Regions from separate parts of the Sphingomonas sp. SORGH_AS_0950 genome, predicted to be linked through region 3. Evidence: riboswitches for the same ligand, from Rfam matches in the RefSeq annotation. Region 3 holds a riboswitch; each other region holds the start of a gene.
The links. A riboswitch is a leader RNA that binds a small molecule or an ion and turns the genes downstream of it on or off. The one in region 3 is predicted to bind cobalamin.
Positions count from the first base shown of each region.

Region 1: linked by a shared signal. The riboswitch ahead of QE385_RS07130 (DUF1636 domain-containing protein) and the one ahead of QE385_RS09650 (TonB-dependent siderophore receptor) in region 3 are both predicted to bind cobalamin.
Region 2: linked by a shared signal. The riboswitch ahead of QE385_RS07240 (HoxN/HupN/NixA family nickel/cobalt transporter) and the one ahead of QE385_RS09650 (TonB-dependent siderophore receptor) in region 3 are both predicted to bind cobalamin.

Region 1 covers NZ_JAUTAE010000001.1:1,654,928-1,660,991, reverse strand. Annotated here, with positions in the region: gene cobS (adenosylcobinamide-GDP ribazoletransferase) at 1-267, opposite strand, end outside; gene QE385_RS07140 (histidine phosphatase family protein) at 264-821, opposite strand; gene cobT (nicotinate-nucleotide--dimethylbenzimidazole phosphoribosyltransferase) at 818-1,828, opposite strand; gene QE385_RS07130 (DUF1636 domain-containing protein) at 1,825-2,232, opposite strand; cobalamin riboswitch at 2,324-2,507, opposite strand; gene QE385_RS07125 (S9 family peptidase) at 2,679-4,946, opposite strand; gene QE385_RS07120 (glycoside hydrolase family 2 TIM barrel-domain containing protein) at 4,943-6,064, opposite strand, start outside.
Region 2 covers NZ_JAUTAE010000001.1:1,679,481-1,685,544, reverse strand. Annotated here, with positions in the region: gene QE385_RS07270 (Mth938-like domain-containing protein) at 1-31, opposite strand, end outside; gene secF (protein translocase subunit SecF) at 41-1,021, opposite strand; gene secD (protein translocase subunit SecD) at 1,038-2,642, opposite strand; gene yajC (preprotein translocase subunit YajC) at 2,647-2,997, opposite strand; tRNA gene QE385_RS07250 (tRNA-Pro) at 3,190-3,266, shown strand; gene QE385_RS07245 (septal ring lytic transglycosylase RlpA family protein) at 3,467-4,033, opposite strand; cobalamin riboswitch at 4,143-4,345, shown strand; gene QE385_RS07240 (HoxN/HupN/NixA family nickel/cobalt transporter) at 4,511-5,581, shown strand; cobalamin riboswitch at 5,604-5,805, shown strand; gene cobW (cobalamin biosynthesis protein CobW) at 5,986-6,064, shown strand, end outside.
Region 3 covers NZ_JAUTAE010000001.1:2,211,058-2,217,121, reverse strand. Annotated here, with positions in the region: rRNA gene QE385_RS09670 (23S ribosomal RNA) at 1-1,561, shown strand, start outside; rRNA gene rrf (5S ribosomal RNA) at 1,692-1,806, shown strand; tRNA gene QE385_RS09660 (tRNA-Met) at 1,922-1,998, shown strand; gene QE385_RS09655 (hypothetical protein) at 2,068-2,370, opposite strand; cobalamin riboswitch at 2,457-2,678, shown strand; gene QE385_RS09650 (TonB-dependent siderophore receptor) at 2,920-5,034, shown strand; gene QE385_RS09645 (PepSY domain-containing protein) at 5,021-6,064, shown strand, end outside.

The DNA of each region.
Region 1 (6,064 bases), 560 kb from region 3:
CGCCGCGCCCAGCCCGTCGGCCAGGTCCGCCAGCCCGTCGAGATGCAGCGCCCCCGTCACCCAGACCCAGGCCGCCAGCCCCGCCAGCGCCCCCGCCCAGGGATCGATATGCTGGCCGAGCCACGCCGCCCCCGCGACGATCGTCCCGACGACCAGCCCGGCGACCGGATAGAGCCGGATCGCCGCCGCGAAATCCGCCTCGTCCGCTGCGACGCGCGGCATGGGCAGGCGGGTCAGGAAACCGAGCGCAAGGATCAGCGCTTTCATGCCGTGACCAGTCCCGTCACCTGCGCCGCACGGGGGCGGCCGTCCCATACCTCCAGCGTCAACAGGCTGGCATAGGGCAGCGCAAAGGCCCAGACGGCGCGGCGGTCGAACCCGCACAGGATATGCAGCGCCGCGCGCATCGCGCCGCCATGGGTGACGACCAGCGTCGGTTCGGGCGGCAGCTCGGCGATGGCCGCCGCGACGCGCGCGACGAGATCGGACCAGCGCTCCCCGCCCGGCGGGGGGGCGGCATCGGGATCGTCCCAGAACCGGCCGAGCGCGGTCCGGTCGATCGCTTCGGGCGCCAGCCCGTCCCAGTCGCCGAAATCCAGTTCCCGCCAGCGGGGATCGACCGTGGCGGGTCCGATCGCCTCGGCACAGGCGCGCGCGCGCGACAGGTCCGAACTGATCCGCCGGGTCACCGCCAGATCGCGTCCCCGCGCGGCGCAGGCGGCGATGCCCTCGACCGTCGCCGGACTGTCGGTCCGCCCCAGCATCCGCCCCGCCGCCTCGGGCTCGCCATGCCGAAGCAGATGCAGGCGAAACGCGCTCACGCGCTCGCCACGCCCGCCTCGGCAAAGGTCGCCATGCCGTCATGCGCCGCCAGCGCCGCGCGGATGACCTGGACCGCCACCGCCGCACCGCTCGCCTCGCCCAGCCGCATGTTCAGCGACAGGATCGGCGCAAGGTCCAGCCGGTCGAGCAGCCGGATATGGCCGGGCTCCGCCGAGCAATGGCCCGCCAGGCAATGGGCGGTGATCGCGGGATTGACCAGCGCCAGCGGCGCGATCGCGGCGGTGCCGATGAAGCCGTCCAGCACCACCGGCACGCCGCGGGTGCGTGCCGTCAGGATCGCCCCCGCCATCGCCGCGATCTCCCGCCCGCCCAGACGGCGCAGCAGCTCGAACGCGCTGGTCAGATGCTCGTGGTGCAGCGCCAGCCCCTCGGCCACCACCGTCGCCTTGCGCGACAGGCCGCGTGCATCCACCCCGGTGCCGGGACCGACCCAGTCGGCGGGATCGCCCCCGAAACTGGCGGCGGCCAGCGCGGCGGCGGGGGTGGTGTTGCCGATCCCCATCTCGCCCAGCACCAGCAGGTCGGCATCGCCGACCGCCGCCGCCCCCGCCGACAGCGCGGCCAGGCATTCCGCCTCGCTCATCGCCGGGCCGGTGGTGAAGTCGACCGTCGGCCGGTCGAGGTCGAGCGGCACGACCGACAGGTCCAGCCCGGCGGCGGCGGCCAGCGCGTTGATCGCGGCGCCCCCGGCGGCGAAATTGGCGACCATCTGCGCGGTCACTTCCGCCGGAAAGGCGCTGACCCCGCGCGCGACCACGCCGTGATTGCCCGCGAAGATCACCGCGCGACCGCGATCGATCCGGGGCCGCTCGCGCCCCTGCCATCCGGCCAGGAAGATCGCGATGTCCTCCAGCCGTCCGAGCGAGCCCGGCGGCTTGGTCAGCTGTCCCTGCCGCCGCGCGGCGGCGTCGCGCGCGCCGGTATCCGGCGCGGGCAACACGGCCAGGGTCGTCTCGAAGCTGGCGATGGTCGGGAAAGCGCTCATTCGACGATGAATCCCTCGGGCGGCGTGCGGGTCAGGAAATGGCCCTTCACCCCTTGCGGCCATTGCTTGTACGGCACCTGTCCCCAATCGCTGTCGGCATAGGCGCGCGCATAGTCCAGGATCGCACGCGCGGCCTCCTCGTCGGGGGCGAATTTGCCCATCACATAGCCGACCTTGCCGGGGCAGCGAAGATGGACCGTGCAGAAGGACTGGCAGGCAAAGAGGCAGGGCATCTCCTCGACCGCCACATCCGCATAGGCCGGGTCGGAGGCTTTCACCGCGCGCAACGCCTCGACCAGCAGCGCGCCGCCGCGCCGCCCTTCGGCGTCCTCGCGCGCATCGTCGGACAGGCGACAGGTGTTGCAGGCGACCACGGCGGGACCGTTCGCGGCGGGTTTCAGCATGAACAGGGCTCGGTCATCGGGGCATGTCTCCACAAAGGCGCTGTCGTCGCGCGAGGGGATAGCCCCGTCCGCCCGGTACACCCTGACCGGCCGAAAGACGACCGCGACGGGCAGGTCTCCTGGCTCGCGGGTCGGTGCCGGTCCGCCGCCTTCTCGGGTTTCCCCAATGGCGTCATGGCGGATGGCTCGCCGCTTACAGTTGCAGGGGCAGCCGGGGCATCGCACCCCATTCCCTTTTCATCCCCCGAAGGGGAACCTGTCGCAGGGCGAGCGATAGGCGCGGGGAGGGCGGGAGGCAACACCGCTATTCCCTTCCCAACCCCCGCCGTCCGCCCCGGCGGAGGCCGGGGCCCAGTTGCCGTGTCGCTCGTGGGGCGCCCGATGGAACGCCGAAACTGGACCCCGGCCTTCGCCGGGGTGGTGCTATTGTGGCTGAGGGAAGGGTGCTATTCCTCCCCGCGCAACGCCTTCAGGAAGAAGGCATATTGCCGCCGCATCGCATAGGCCACCGGGCCGCTGCTGCGCCCGGCGGTATGCTCGCCGCCGGGGATGACCAGCAGGTCGAAATCCTTGTCCGCCTTGATCAGCGCATCGACCACCTGGGTCGTGCTGGCGGGATCGACATTGGAATCCTGCTCGCCGACGACCAGCATCAGCTTGCCCTGCAACTGGTGCGCATGGACCACGCCCGAGGCGTCCAGATAGCTCTGGTCGACCGGATAGCCGAGCCATTGTTCGTTCCAGTCGATCTTGTCCATCCGGTTGTCGAAACACCCGGCATAGGCGACCCCGGCCTTGTAGAAATCGGGGTGGAACAGCAGCGCGTTCAGCGTGCTCTGTCCGCCCGCCGAGCCGCCATAGATGCCGACGCGGGAAAGGTCGACGGCGGGGTCCTTCGCCGCCAGCGCCTTCATCCAGGCGATTCGGTCGGGAAAGCCGCTATCGGCCAGGTTCTTCCAGGCGACGTCGTGGAACGCCTTGGAGCGGTTGGCGGTGCCCATGCCGTCGATCATCACCACGATGAAGCCCAGATCGGCGAGCTGCTGCATCCCCATGACCTTGTCGCCGCCGGAAAATCCGCCGAACGGCCAGAACGCCTTGGGCACGAAACTGTCATGCGGCCCGGCATAGATATTCTCGATCACCGGATAGCGCTTGGCGGGATCGTAATCGCGCGGGCGGACGACCAGGCCGTAAATATCGGTCTTCCCGTCACGCCCCTTGGCGGAGAAGCGTTCGGGCGGGCGGAATCCGGCGGCGGCCAGTGCGGTGATGTCGCCCTTTTCCAAAGTCTGGATCAGGCGACCGTCGCGCGCGTCGTGCAGTTCCATCGTCTCCGGCAGGTCGGTGCGCGAATAGACGTCCACATAGGTCGTCATGTCGGGGGAGAAGCGGACCTCGTGCGTCGCATTCTCCCGGGTCAGCCGGGTCAGGTTGCGGCCGTCGAAATCGACCCGGAACCATTGCTTGTAATAAGGGTCTTCGCCGGGCACGAAGCCGCTGGCCGAGAACCAGATCTGGCGCTTGTCGTCATCGACCTTGGCGATGTCGCGGACGATCCATTGGCCCTTGGTGATCTGGCGAACGATCCGGCCGGTCGTGCCGTCGATCATATAGAGATGCCGCCAGCCGTCCCGCTCCGACGCCCAGAGAATCTCGCGGCCCCTATCCTTCACGTCATGCGACCAGATGCGGTCGCGAAAGACGAAGGTCTTCGCGGTTTCGGTCACGGCGGCATGCGCCTTGCCGGTATCGGCATCGACCGCGATGATCTTCGCCTCGCCGAAGCCGCGCTTCAGATCGTCGAAGGCGAAGCTCTTGCCATCCGCCCGCCAGGTCGGGGCCGACAGGGTATAGGCATTTGCGAACAGCGACGGGTCGATCTCGGTCCGCTTGCCGTCGGCGACGCGGAACAGGACGGGTGCCTCCTGATCCACCGCGTCGCCGGGCTTGGGATAGAGTTGCTGGACGACCTCGGGCTGGACCTTGCCCGGCGGCGCGGCGAGGACGCGGGTGACCATGCGGGGATAGCCGGGGCGGACGCGCTGGAGCGCGATATGCTGGCCGTCCGGGCTCCAGGCGATCGTCTCGGGATCGTAGAAATTGGCGGGGCTGCCGTCCTGGGACCGCCACAATTCCTTGCCGCCCCCGGCCTCGCGCACGACCAGATTGTCGTCGAGGACCAGCGCCTCCAGCCTGCCGCCGGGCGAGAGGCGGGGATGGTTGTCGGCGGGCACGCGCAGGTCGCGCACCACGCCGAAGCCGCGCGGGCGGCCGGGGTTTTCCGGCGGGACGACGGTGCAGGCGGGCCGGGCGAGGACGCAGCGATAGGTGACGCCGTCCTCATAGCCGATGCTGAAGGTGATCGCCGAACGATCGGGCGTATAGGCGAAATGATCGAAGGGCAGGCGGAGCGGTGCGATCGGCTTGCCCATGACCCTGGCCAGTGCGGGGGCGAGCGCGGCGGCGTCGAAGGCGGGGGCCTTGGCGCGGCTGGTTGCGTCCACATCGACGAAGGCGAAGCCGCCCGCCACCGTCTTGCGATAATGGAAATGCCGTCCGTCCGCGTCCCACTCGGCGGGGGAGGCGATGTCGCGGGTCAGCCATTGCCATTGCTCGCGAAGGGCCAGCGACCTGGCGATGCGGTCGGGCACGTCCTGCGCGGCGACCGGACCGGCGGCGAGCAACAGCGAAAGCGTCAGCAGGGTCTTCAACGGGCCGCTCCGATGGTGAAGCTGTAGGTCAGGGGCTGGAGCGGAATGCGGTACGGCATGTGCGCACGGCCATCGAGGTTCCAGCCGGTATCGCCGCCGACCCCGACCTGCGCGGCGTCGATCAGCAGCGTGCCGTCGCCATGCGGGCGGATGTCCGAGCTGTGCGCCTGGGACGGCGGCTTCATCGCCAGGTCGGCATAGGGGAAGGGTAGGGCATTGACCGAAAGCGGCTGCGCCCCCGTCACACGGAGCCCGACCCCGGTGCCGGTGAGTTGCAGCCAGCGCACATCGGTCTTGTTGCCGCTCTCCTGCGGCCGGGCATAGTCGTGATACTGGTCGGCCAGCGCCCCGCTCCAGCGGGCGATCATCGCGCCGGTCTTGCGGTCGGCATAGCTTTCCCACGGGCCGCGCCCGAACCAGCTGACCTGGGTGAATTGCTGCCCCGGCGTCGCGAAGGCGAGGCCGACGCGCAGGGGATCGGGCAGCGTCGCGCGCAGCGGCGTGAAGCGCACGGTCGCCGTCGCATTGCCGTCCGGCGCCATGGTCCAGCGGGTCTGCATCTTGACCGATCCGACGCCCATGTCGTGATCCACGACGATGGCATCGCCCTCGCGCCGGATCGCGTCGAGGCGGCGATGCTCGGAGAAATATTGCCACATCGCATGGCTCTTGGGCACGCCCGCGCCCACGTCATTGTCGGTCGGCGCGCGGGTGAAATCGGGGGTGCCGCCGGTCAGCAGCGTCTTGCCGCCCCGCGCATAACGGCGGACGAGCCCGGTCGTCCGGTCGATCTCCAGCACGGCATCGCCCGCCGCCAGCGTCATCGCTTCGGCGCTTTCCTGCGGCGCGACCGACCCGGTTGGCACGGCGGCGAAGACCGGGCCGGTCAGCGCGAACTGGTCCCAGCCGACGACATGGCCCGCGGGCAGCGGCGGGATCGCCCCCGCTTTGGTCCGTGCGCGCAGGATCAGCGATCGCTCGGCCGAGGCATCCCTCGGCGCGGGCAGGGTGAAGGCCAGGGGCGCGCTGGCCCCCGCCGCCACGGACGGGGTGGCGATGCTGCCGCGCGCCGTCTCGACGCCATTCTCCATCACCGTCCAGTCCAGCGTGAAGCGCGA
Region 2 (6,064 bases), 530 kb from region 3:
GATCGCGGGTGATGCGGATCGAGTCGCTCATGCGCCCGGCTCACCCCTCTCGCGGGGTGATGCGCTCGGCGTCGGCGATGCTGCGCTTGTCGGTCGTGCCGGGCTTTTCGCGGTTCGGCTCGGCGCGCAGGCCCAGCGTGATGAGCAGCGAGGACGAGACGTAGATCGACGAATAGGTGCCGACCACGATGCCCAGGATCATCGCCGCAGTGAAGCCGCGCAGCACATGGCCGCCCAGCAGCAGCAGCGCGATCAGCGCCAGCAGGATCGTGACCGAGGTCATGACCGTGCGCGGCAGCGTCTCGTTGACCGACAGGTTGATGATCTCGCGCATGTCCATCTTGCGATAACGGCGCATATTCTCGCGGATGCGGTCGTCGATCACGATCTTGTCGTTGATCGAATAGCCGATGATGGTCAGGAACGCCGCGATGATCGTCAGGTCCAGCTCGAACTGGGTGATCGCAAAGAAGCCCAGCGTGACGAGAAGGTCGTGGACGATGGCGACGATGGTCGACACGCCGAACTGCCATTCGAAGCGGAAGATGGCGAACAGGCCGATGCCCAGGATCGCCAGGACGACCGCCAGCACGCCGTGCTTGATCAACTCGCCCGACACCTTGCCCGACACCGTGTCGTAACGGCTGAAGGTCGCGCCGGGGAATTGCTGGCCCAGCGCGGTCTCGACCTTGCGGACGACGGCGTTGGTCGCGCCTTCGTCGTTGGAGGCCGGGGCGGGCAGGCGGATGCTGATGGTCCGGCCGTCGCCGACCGTCTGGATATTGGCTTCGCCGACACCCAGCCCGTCGATGACCGAACGCACGCGGTCGGCCGAGGGCGGGGTGGGGAATTTCTCCTCGATCATCAGGCCGCCGACAAAGTCGACGCCCAGATTGAGACCCCTGGCGAACGTCACGCCGACCGCCAGCAGGGTGAGCGCGAGCGTCAGCCCGAACGCCCAGCCGCGCAGGCGGACAAAGTCGATGTTCGTGTTGTCGGGGACGAGTTTCAGGAGGCGCATGATCTGTTCTCCTGCCTCAAATATTGATGGTCTTGGGCTTTTCGCGGCGCAACCACAGCGCCACGAGCATCCGCGTGAAGGTAACGGCGGTGAACACGCTGGTCACGATGCCGATCAGCAGCACGACCGCGAAGCCCTTGACCGGGCCCGAGCCCAGCACGAGCATGATGACGCCCGAAATGGCGTGGGTCACGTTCGCCTCGAAGATGGTGCGGCTGGCTTCCTTATAGCCCAGCTCGACCGACTGGATGACGCTTCGCCCGCGCCTGCGTTCCTCGCGGATACGCTCGTTGATCAGCACGTTGGCGTCGACCGCGGTGCCGATGGTCAGGATGAAGCCCGCGATACCCGGCAGGGTCAGCGTCGCGTTCAGCATCGCCATGACCGCCAGGATGACCAGCACGTTGATGACGACCGCGATGTTCGCATAGATGCCGAACCGACCATAGGTGACGGTCATGAAGACGATGACGGCGACCGCCGCGATCGCCGAGGCCAGGATACCGGCGCGGATCGAATCGGCGCCCAGGTCGGGGCCGACGGTGCGTTCCTCGACGACCTTCAGGTCGATCGGCAGCTTGCCCGAACGCAGCGAGATCGCGAGCTGGTTGGCGGTGTCGACGGTGAAGTTGCCCATGATCTGGGCACGACCGCCCAGGATCGGTTCGTTGATATTGGGAGCCGACAGCACCTGGCCATCGAGGATGATAGCGAACGGCTTGCCGGTATTTTCCTGCGTGATCCGCGCGAACTTGCGACCGCCCTGCGCGTCGAAGGTGATCGCCACCTGCGGCGCATTGGTCTGCTGGTCGAAGGTCTGCTGCGCGTCGATCAGCTGGTCGCCCGAGATGATGACCGGCCGCTTGACCGCGATCACCGGCGCGCCCAGCGGGTTGCCGGGATAGGGCAGGACCTGGCTGCCGGCGGGGGCGTTGCCCTTGACCACCTCGGCCGGGTTGGCGGTCGTGTCGACCAGCTTGAACTCCAGCTTGGCGGTCTTGCCGATCAGGTCCTTCAGCTGTTGCGGATCCTGAAGACCCGGCACCTGCACCACGATGCGGTTGCTGCCCTGCTGAAGGATCGTCGGCTCCTTGGTGCCCAGCGCGTCGATGCGGCGACGTACGACCTCGGTCGCGGTCTTCATCGCGGTGTCGACCGCCTGGGTCAGGCCCGCCTGGGTCGGCTTCAGCACGAAGCGCGAGGTGTCGACGACCTGGATGTCCCATTCGCGCTGGCCGGTCATGCCCGCCCCGCCGCCGGTGATCGACAGCAGCCGCTCACGCGCCGCATCGACCTGGGTCGGATCGCGCAGCATGAAGCTGAGCTGTCCGCCGCGGACCGAGATGTCGCCGATCTCGATGCGCGGATTGCCTCGCCGCATCTCCGCCGCCACTTGGTCGCGCATCGTCTCCAGCCGCGAATTGGCGAGGTCGGCGGTGTCCGCCTCCAGCAGCAGATAGCTGCCGCCCGCCAGATCGAGGCCCTTGTTCACACGCGGGTGCGGAATCGAACCCCAGGTGTTGGTGACGCTCTCGGGCAGAAAGCTCGGGATCGCCAGCAGGCACAGGGCCGCCAGCAGCGCGACGATGGAAGCGACCTTCCAGCGGGGGAAATCGAGCATCGGGTCAGTCGTTCGCGGGCTTGGCGTTCGGATTGACCACGTCGGTCAACGTCGCTTTGACCACCCGGACGCGGACGTTCGGCGCGATCTCGACCTCGACCAGCTGGTCCTCGACGCGGGTCACCTTGCCGACGATGCCGCCCGCCGTGGTGACCTGATCGCCCTTCTTGACCCCCTCGATCGAGGCTTGCAGCGTCTTCATGCGGCGCTGTTGCGGGCGGATCATCAGGAAATAGAAGACCACGAAGACGAGGAGCAGCGGCGCCAGGCTGAGGAACGAGGCGGCGCCGCTCGATGCGGTGGCCCCGGTGGCGGCAGCCATCGCGGCGACTGGGGCGGTGAAGGGAATGAACATTCGGACCCGTCTATGCTGAATGGGCACGGGCACCCGCCGACCGCGAACGATCGACCAGCCCCCATGTCGGATAGCCTGCCCGCTACCATCGCAGGCGAACAGGCGCAATGGAGCGCCGGATGTGGGGTGCGCACTATCTTCACATCAAGGCTTGCATCCTTCGGAAAACCCGCCTAGAGGCCGCCGCTCGGTCGGGGCGTAGCGCAGCCTGGTAGCGCATCACACTGGGGGTGTGGGGGTCGCAGGTTCGAATCCTGTCGCCCCGACCAATCTTCTACTGACATCGGTGGACGACGACGAAGCGGGCGAAAGCCCGCTTTTTTCGTTTCTGGACCCCTTAATTCCTCCCCATCGCAGATGGGGAGGGGGACCGCCGCGAAGCGGTGGTGGTGGGGCAAGCCCCTCCGGCCCCTCCACCCCTCCCCAAGCGAGCGGTTCCCCTCCCCAAGCGAGCTTGGGGAGGAATGCGTTATCGCACCGTCATGCCCGCCGCCGCGATCTGCGACAGCAGGTTCGCCCGCACCGCATCCGATACCGGCGGCAAGGGCCGCGCCGCCTTGCCGTGGCGCAGGCGTTCGCGGTCCCTCTCGTCCGGCTCCACCCGCCGCACCCGTACCGCCGCCTTGCCGACCGTGCGCAGGCCGAGCTGTTCGGCGGCGCCGCGCGACAGGTCGATGATCCGCGACGATCCCGCGAACGGCCCGCGATCATTGACCCGCACGATGATCCGCCGCCCCGTGTCCAGCGCCGTCACCTCGACATAGCTGGGCAGGGGCAGGGTGGTATGCGCCGCCGTCGCCCAGCCGGGGCGGAAACGCTCGCCATTCGCGGTGCGCTTGCCCGATTCGCTGCCATACCAGCTGGCATAGCCCAGCATGTCATAGGTCGCGTCCTCGGCGGGCACATAGGTGACGCCGCGCACCGTATAGGGCTTGCCGATCCGCACCGGATAATCGCTGACCGGCCGGTAATTCCCGCCCGAACAGGCCGCGACCAGGCACGCCGCCGCCGGCGCCCAGCGGCGCCATCGTTTCACATCCACCATGTGATCCGGATTAAGCCGCGCGTCCGGCCCGATAAAGCGGTTTGCGCCTCCATCCGCCGCAGACTATCCCCATGCCGACCGGCAACGGCTTTCAGCCCGACCGCCGGTCAATCGCGCCGGTGCCCCTCGGGGCTTGAAACGGGAATGGGGTGAAGATCCCCAGCTGTCCCTGCAACTGTAAGCGGTGAGCGAGCGACGCCGGTCCCTGCGACAGGGGACAGCCACTGGAGCCATCCGGGAAGGCCGTGTCGCGTGCGCTTCGACCCGCAAGCCAGGAGACCTGCCGGTGCGAGTCGCTCTTGCCGCGATCCAGGGGATGGTCACCGGCTGGATATATTGTATCATACGAGCGACGCCCATCGGCCGAGACGAATCGGCCATCCCGCCCGGCGTGCGTCCGTGGGGTGGGATGGCGACCGCGACAGCGGAGTTCGGCCCTTGTCGCAATGACGCCGGGGGTTATCACCCATGTCCTACCATCATGCCGGAGCGCCGCGCGCCCGGTTGCCGCTGAAGAAGCGGGTCGCGCTGCTGATGGGCGCGCTGGTCTTCGTCAATATCGCCGTCTGGGGCTGGGCGCTGAGCGTCTTCGCGAGCAACAGCCTGATGCTCGGCACCGCGCTGCTCGCCTATAGCCTGGGGCTGCGCCATGCGGTCGATGCCGACCACATCGCCGCGATCGACAATGTCACCCGCAAGCTGATGCAGGACGGCCAGCGCCCGATCGCGGTCGGGCTGTGGTTCGCGATCGGCCATTCCGCCATCGTCCTGATCGCGGCGACCACGATCGCGCTCGCCGCCAGCACCCTGTCCGACTTCGAGGCGTTCGGGCAGAGCGGCGGGACCATCGCCACCATCGTCTCGGCGAGTTTCCTGTTCGCCATCGCGATCATGAACCTCATCATCCTGCGCGATGTCTGGACCCGGTTCCGCCGGGTCGCGCGCGGCGAGCCGATGGCGGAGGCGGATGCCGCGATGATGTTTTCGGGGCAGGGGCCGTTGTCGCGCCTCTTCCGTCCGCTGTTCCGGCTGATCCGGCGGAGCTGGCACATGGCGCCGCTGGGTTTCCTGTTCGGGCTGGGTTTCGACACTGCGACCGAGGTCGCCATTCTCGGCCTGTCGGGCGCGCATGCGGCGGACGGCGTGTCGCTGGCGACGATCCTGGTCTTCCCCGTGCTGTTCGCGGTGGGCATGGCGCTGATCGACACCGCCGACGGGCTGGTGATGCTGGGCGCGTATGAATGGGCGTTCGTCCATCCGCTTCGCAAGCTCTATTACAACATGACGATCACCCTGGTTTCGGCGCTGGTCGCGCTGGTGATCGGCGGCATCCAGGCGACCGCGCTGCTCGCCGAGCGGTTCGGCTGGACGGCGGGGCCGTTCCGCTATGCGGGGGCGCTGTCGGAGCATTTCAACGTGCTGGGCTTCGCCATCGTCGGGCTGTTCGTGATCTGCTGGGGGGCGAGTTTCCTCCTCTATCGCTGGCGCGGGTTCGCCGCGATGGAGGCGCGAATTGCCAAGCCCGGCGCGGCGGGATAAATGCCGCACATCGGGGCCGAAACGCCCCGAAGATCGCGCCGGTGCCCCTTGGGGCTTTGAAACGGGAATGGGGTGCAAATCCCCGGCTGTCCCTGCAACTGTAAGCGGCGAGCGAGCGATGCTGGTGCCCCATCGGAGGCACGGCCACTGGAGCGATCCGGGAAGGCGCATCCCTTCGCTTTGACCCGCGAGCCAGGAGACCTGCCGGCGTCATGGTCGCTCTTGCCTGGACCCAGGGGGTGGTCGGGGCACGGTTCTCCGTCGGGGAGCGACGAAGCCATGCGGCCGGGGTCGCATCGGTCGCCGACACGCGGGGCGGACGCATTCGACTGCGCCCGTCCGTCACCGCTCCGGCGATCGGTCCCGTGTCCGCGCTCGCTCGTCCGGCGCGTCGGAGAAATAGCATGCGTGACCTCAGCAAGGTCCCCGTCACCATCGTCACTGGCTTTCTGGGCGCCGGCAAGACCACGCTCATCAGCCATC
Region 3 (6,064 bases):
CCGTAAGCCTGCGAAGCGATCTGGTAATGGGTCGTGGAGGTATCGGAAGTGCGAATGCAGACATGAGTAGCGATAAAGAGGGTGAGATGCCCTCTCGCCGAAAGACCAAGGGTTCCTGCGCAAGGCTAATCCGCGCAGGGTGAGCCGGCCCCTAAGACGAGCCCGAAGGGGGTAGTCGATGGGAACCACGTTAATATTCGTGGGCCTGGTGGTGTGTGACGGATCTCGTGTGTTGTACGTCCTTATCGGATTGGACGTGCCTCGAAGAGGTCCCGGGAAATAGCCCCACCGTATAGACCGTACCCGAAACCGACACAGGTGGTCAGGTAGAGTATACCAAGGCGCTTGAGAGAAGTGTCCTGAAGGAACTCGGCAAATTGCCTCCGTACCTTCGGAAGAAGGAGGCCCCATGTAAGCGCAAGCTCTCATGGGGGGCACAGGCCAGGGGGTAGCGACTGTTTAGCAAAAACACAGGGCTCTGCTAAGTCGGCTTCAAGACGACGTATAGGGCCTGACGCCTGCCCGGTGCCTGAAGGTTAAGTGGAGGAGTGCAAGCTCTGAAATGAAGCCCAGGTAAACGGCGGCCGTAACTATAACGGTCCTAAGGTAGCGAAATTCCTTGTCGGGTAAGTTCCGACCTGCACGAATGGCGTAACGACTTCCCCACTGTCTCCAGGACATGCTCAGCGAAATTGAATTCTCCGTGAAGATGCGGAGTACCCGCGGTTAGACGGAAAGACCCCGTGCACCTTTACTGCAGCTTCAGAGTGGCATTGGACAAGAACTGTGTAGCATAGGTGGGAGGCTTTGAAGCATTGGCGCCAGCCGATGTGGAGCCATAGGTGAAATACCACCCTGTTGTTGTTTAATGTCTAACCTCGTACCGTGAAACCGGTACAGGGACCCTCTGTGGCGGGTAGTTTGACTGGGGCGGTCGCCTCCTAAAGAGTAACGGAGGCGCGCGAAGGTTGGCTCAGGCCGGTTGGAAACCGGCTGTTAGAGTGCAATGGCATAAGCCAGCCTGACTGCGAGACTGACAAGTCGAGCAGAGACGAAAGTCGGTCATAGTGATCCGGTGGTCCCTCGTGGAAGGGCCATCGCTCAACGGATAAAAGGTACGCCGGGGATAACAGGCTGATAACCCCCAAGAGCTCATATCGACGGGGTTGTTTGGCACCTCGATGTCGGCTCATCACATCCTGGGGCTGGAGCAGGTCCCAAGGGTTTGGCTGTTCGCCAATTAAAGTGGTACGTGAGCTGGGTTCAGAACGTCGCGAGACAGTTTGGTCCCTATCTGCCGTGGGCGTCGAAATTTGAGAGGAGTTGACCCTAGTACGAGAGGACCGGGTTGAACGTACCTCTGGTGTACCTGTCGTCGTGCCAACGGCGCAGCAGGGTAGCTATGTACGGACGGGATAACCGCTGAAAGCATCTAAGCGGGAAGCCTCCCTCAAGATAAGATTTCTCAGGACGGTCGAAGACCACGACCTCGATAGATCGGATGTGGAAGTGCGGTAACGCATGGAGCTAACCGATACTAATTGTCCTATTCGCGCTTGAGAGCTCCACACCCCCACCATCAGCCCTGGGCTAGATGGCAGGGTGCGGTCATCAATACAGCCAGTGCACGCATCGATTTTATACCCATCACCCCGCCCACAAAGCGGGGTCAGTATTCGCGGACTCTATTGCCTGGTGGCCATAGCGTCGGTGTCCCACCCGATCCCATCCCGAACTCGGCCGTGAAACCCGACTGCGCCAATGGTACTACTGCTCAAGCAGTGGAAGAGTAGGGCGTCGCCAGGCATTATAGTCCGCGTATACACAAAACCCATTCACTTGTTTCCTCGGGCACTCAGCCCGGGGCGCTCAGCCCCACGACACCACGCATGAAGCGTGCCGCCGTGCGGCTCAGCTCAGTCGCGGGGTGGAGCAGCCCGGTAGCTCGTCAGGCTCATAACCTGAAGGCCGCAGGTTCAAATCCTGCCCCCGCAACCATACACACCCAACATCACCCCATACGAAACCGCCACGGCATAGCCGATGGCGGATTGGCGCGTTCGCGTCTTAGCGACGACGCCCGCCGCTCCTCGGTGGCAGCGCCGCTGGCGGATCCTGGCTCTCCGCCAATTCCACCACCTCGAATCTGTGCCCCACCCAGCCGCGCTTGCGCGCCGCTTCCGCCAGCGATGCGTCGTGCGCCATGGCTTCTTTCCGCGATTTCGCGTGACCCCAGAACACCTCCGTCCGGCCCCCGCCCAGATCGGCGACGATCCGCCAGTAATGGCTGAACGGGGCTGAAGTCGGGCCGATGGTCTTCACATAGCCGTCGGGCATCGTTGCGGTCAGATAGCGGGTCTTGCGGGCCATAGGTTCGGGATAGCGCAAAGCCGCTGCTGGGGGCAGATGCTTGACCCGCCCTGCCGATTGCCGCAATCAGTACGCGGCCGGAATATTCCGGTCGTGATCGCGCCGGTTTCCCCGAACAGGGGAATTAAAAGGGAACGCGGTGAGGGCGGGTGACCGCCCGAATCCGAGGCTGTCCCTGCAACTGTAAGCGGTGAGCGGACATGCAGGGACCGGTGTCGAGCCGGTCCAGCCACTGGGGCAACCTGGGAAGGCGCATGGTTCGCGATGACCCGTGAGCCAGGAGACCTGCCGGCGTCAGGTCGCTCATGCCGGGCCCAGGGGATGGCCGTGGCTAGGTCTTTTCCGACGAGCGACGCCAATGGTGGCGGAGGCGCATGGGTGGCCATGTCGAGTGCGGAAAGGCGTCCAGCGCGCATGGCATCCGGCCGTTCGAAGCGAACGGAAGGTCTCGGCTTGTTCGCGACAAGACGCTATGAGCAAATAATGTTATATCATCACATATCATCGAGCCGTGGTCTCATCCTTGTGGGTGGGGCCCTGTGGTCCTGCATGGCGATGCCCGCTTGGGCGCAGCAGGGGGGCATGCCGACCGGCACCGACGCCACGATATTGGTCGTCGGTACGCGCGACAAACCGGCGATGGACCGGCCCAATGCCACGGGCAGCCGATTGGGGCTGACCCCGCTCGAAACCCCTGCCAGCATCACCTCGCTCGACGGCGACCTGGTGCGCGCGCGGGGCGACCAGTCGATCGTCGAGGCCGAGACACGCGCCCCCGGACTGTCGAGCGTCGCCAATCCCGGCAATGGCGGCACCGCCCTGGCGGCGCGTGGCTTTTCCGGACAGGGCTCGGTCCTGCAACTGATTGACGGGGTCCGGCTGTTCCCGGCGGCCGGGACGATCACCTTTCCGACCGATCCCTGGATGGTCGAGCGGATCGACGTGCTGAGCGGCCCGGCGTCGGTGCTCTATGGCCAGGGCGCGCTGGGCGGCGCGGTCAATGTCGTGATGCGCAAGCCCACCGCCCGGACCGAGGGACAGGCCGAGATCGGCTATGGCGCGCAGGACAGCGTTCGGCTGGCGGCCGGGATCGGCGGTCCGGCGGGGGCCACGCTGGGCTATCGGCTGGATGCCAGCTATCGCCGCTCGGACGGCTATGTCGACCGGGGGGATTCGCACAGTTTCGCGCTGTCGGGCACGGTGAAATGGACCCCTTCGCCACGGCTGGCGGTGACGATCCGCGGCGATCATGGCGACCAGCGGCCGATCGGCTATTTCGGGACGCCGCTGATCGACGGGCGGCTCGACCCGGCGATTCGGACGCGCAACTATAATGTCGGGGACGGACGGATGCGGTTTCGCGACGACCGTGCCTCGGTACAGGTCGACTGGACGCCGAGCGCGGCGGTCAGCGTCTCCAACATCGCCTATTATCTGACCAGCGATCGATTCTGGCGCAATCTGGAGAGCTATTGCTGGGTCGGTACCAACGGCACGTGCGCCAACGGGGAGAGCGGTACGCCCGGCACGATCCGGCGGAGCGACAATTACGGCATCCGTCACGACCAGACCCAATGGGGCGACCAGGCGAGCGTGACGCTGCGCACGCCGCTGGCGCCGGGCATCGCCAATGCGCTGGTCGTCGGGGTCGACGCCAATCTGGTGCGCTTCACCCATGAGAACGACTTTGGATCGGATGCGCAGGTCGATGCGGTCGATCCCTTCGCCTTCGATCCCGGCCGCTTTCTGGATACGCAGGGGATCGCGCCGCGATACCGCACCCGCACCGTCGCGCTGGCGGTGTTTGCCGAGGATCGGGTGACGCTGGGCCAGAAATGGTCGGTGGTCGGCGGTTTCCGTTACGAGGAGGATCAGGTCCGCCGCTGGGCGATCGCCTATCCGGGCGGCACGCGGACCGATCGCTTCGCCTTTGAAAAGACCTTCCGCAACGCGACCTGGCGGGCGGGCATCGTGTATCAGCCGAGGCCGACCCTGTCGCTCTATGGCCAATATGCCACCGGCGTCGACCCGCTGGCCACGCTGACCACCGTGTCGAGCGGGCAGGTGCAGTTCGGCAATGCGAAGGGCAACCAGGTCGAAATGGGGGCCAAGTGGCTGTTCCTGGGCGGGCGCGGCACCGCGACGCTGGCGGCCTATCGCATCGTCAAGACGGGGCTGCTGGCGCAGCGCACCCTCTCCAGCCCGGTCGAGCAGGTCGGCCAGCGTTCGGCGCAAGGGGTGGAGGCGGCGGTCTCGGTCGATCTGCCCCAGGGGTTCGGGATCGACGCCAATGCGACGATGCTGGATGCGCGGTTCGATGATTTCCGTTCGGGCGGCGCGGACTATAGCGGCCGGACGCCGCCCAATGTGCCCGAGGCGCTGGGCAATCTCTGGCTGCGCTGGGATGCCACGGCCCGCATGCAGGCGCGGGCGGGGCTGCGCTATGTCGGGCGGCGCTTTTCCGACAATGCCGATGCGTTTCGCATCCCCGGCTATGCGACGGTGGACGCCGCCCTGTCCTATGCGCTGAGCCCGCGCATGGCGGTCGACCTGCGCGTCTATAACCTGTTCGACAAGGCCTATGCGGTCACCGCCTATGGCGATCAGCAATGGATATTGGGCCGTCCGCGCTCGCTGGACCTGGGCCTTCGTGCGACGTTCTGACGCGTCATGGGGAAGGGCGGCCGTCCGGTTCGCCTTTCTCGTCCATCGCTGGGCCGGGATCGCCGCCTGCCTGTTCTTCGCGATGTGGTTCGCCTCCGGGCTGGTGATGATCTACGTCCCCTATCCCGCGCTGACCCCTGCCCAGATGGCGGCCGGGGCGGAGCCGATCGACTGGGGCGGGGTCGATCGGCCGCCGCCGGACGGCGCGACCGCGCGGCGGATCACGCTGGAGATGCGCGACGGCGTGCCGGTCTGGCGGATCGAAGGGGCGGAGGGCGAGACGCAGATCCGCTCCGCCCGGACGGGGGCTCGCGTCGCGCCGGTCGAGGCCGCCTATGCCCGTCGGGTCGCGGTGCGGTTCGCGGGGGCGCCGGTCGTCGCGGTCGCGCCCATCGGGCATGACCAATGGACCGTAGCGGGCGGCTTCGACCGGCACCGTCCGTTGTGGAAGGCGACGCTGGCCGATGCCGCCGGGACCGAGCTCTATATCTCCAGCCTGACCGGCCAGCCGGTGCAGCGGACGACCCGGACGCAGCGTATCTGGAACTGGCTGGGGTCGGTGCCGCACTGGCTCTATCCGACGATCCTGCGCCGCGACGGCGGGCTGTGGCGGCAGGTGGTGATGTGGGTGTCGGGGCCGTGCATCGCGGTCGCGCTGACCGGAATGTGGATCGGCATCCTGCGCATGCGGCTGGGGCGGCGTCGGTATCGCGGCGGGCGGGTGACGCCCTATCGCGGCTGGATGGTCTGGCATCATGTCAGCGGGCTGCTGGGCGGCGTGCTGCTGACCGGCTGGATCGTCAGCGGCTGGCTGTCGGTCGATCCGGGACGCGTCTTTGCCGGGGGCACCGCGCCGGTGGAGGCGATGCGCGCCTATGCCGGGCAGGCGGGCGAGCCGGTGGCGCTCGACCGGCTCGCCGCCATGGCGGGCCCGGCGCACAGCGTCGTGTGGAGCGGCGATGGCGGGTGGCGGCGCATCGCGATCGACCCGGCCGGACCGCATCCGCGCTGGCTGGAGCAGGCGACGCTG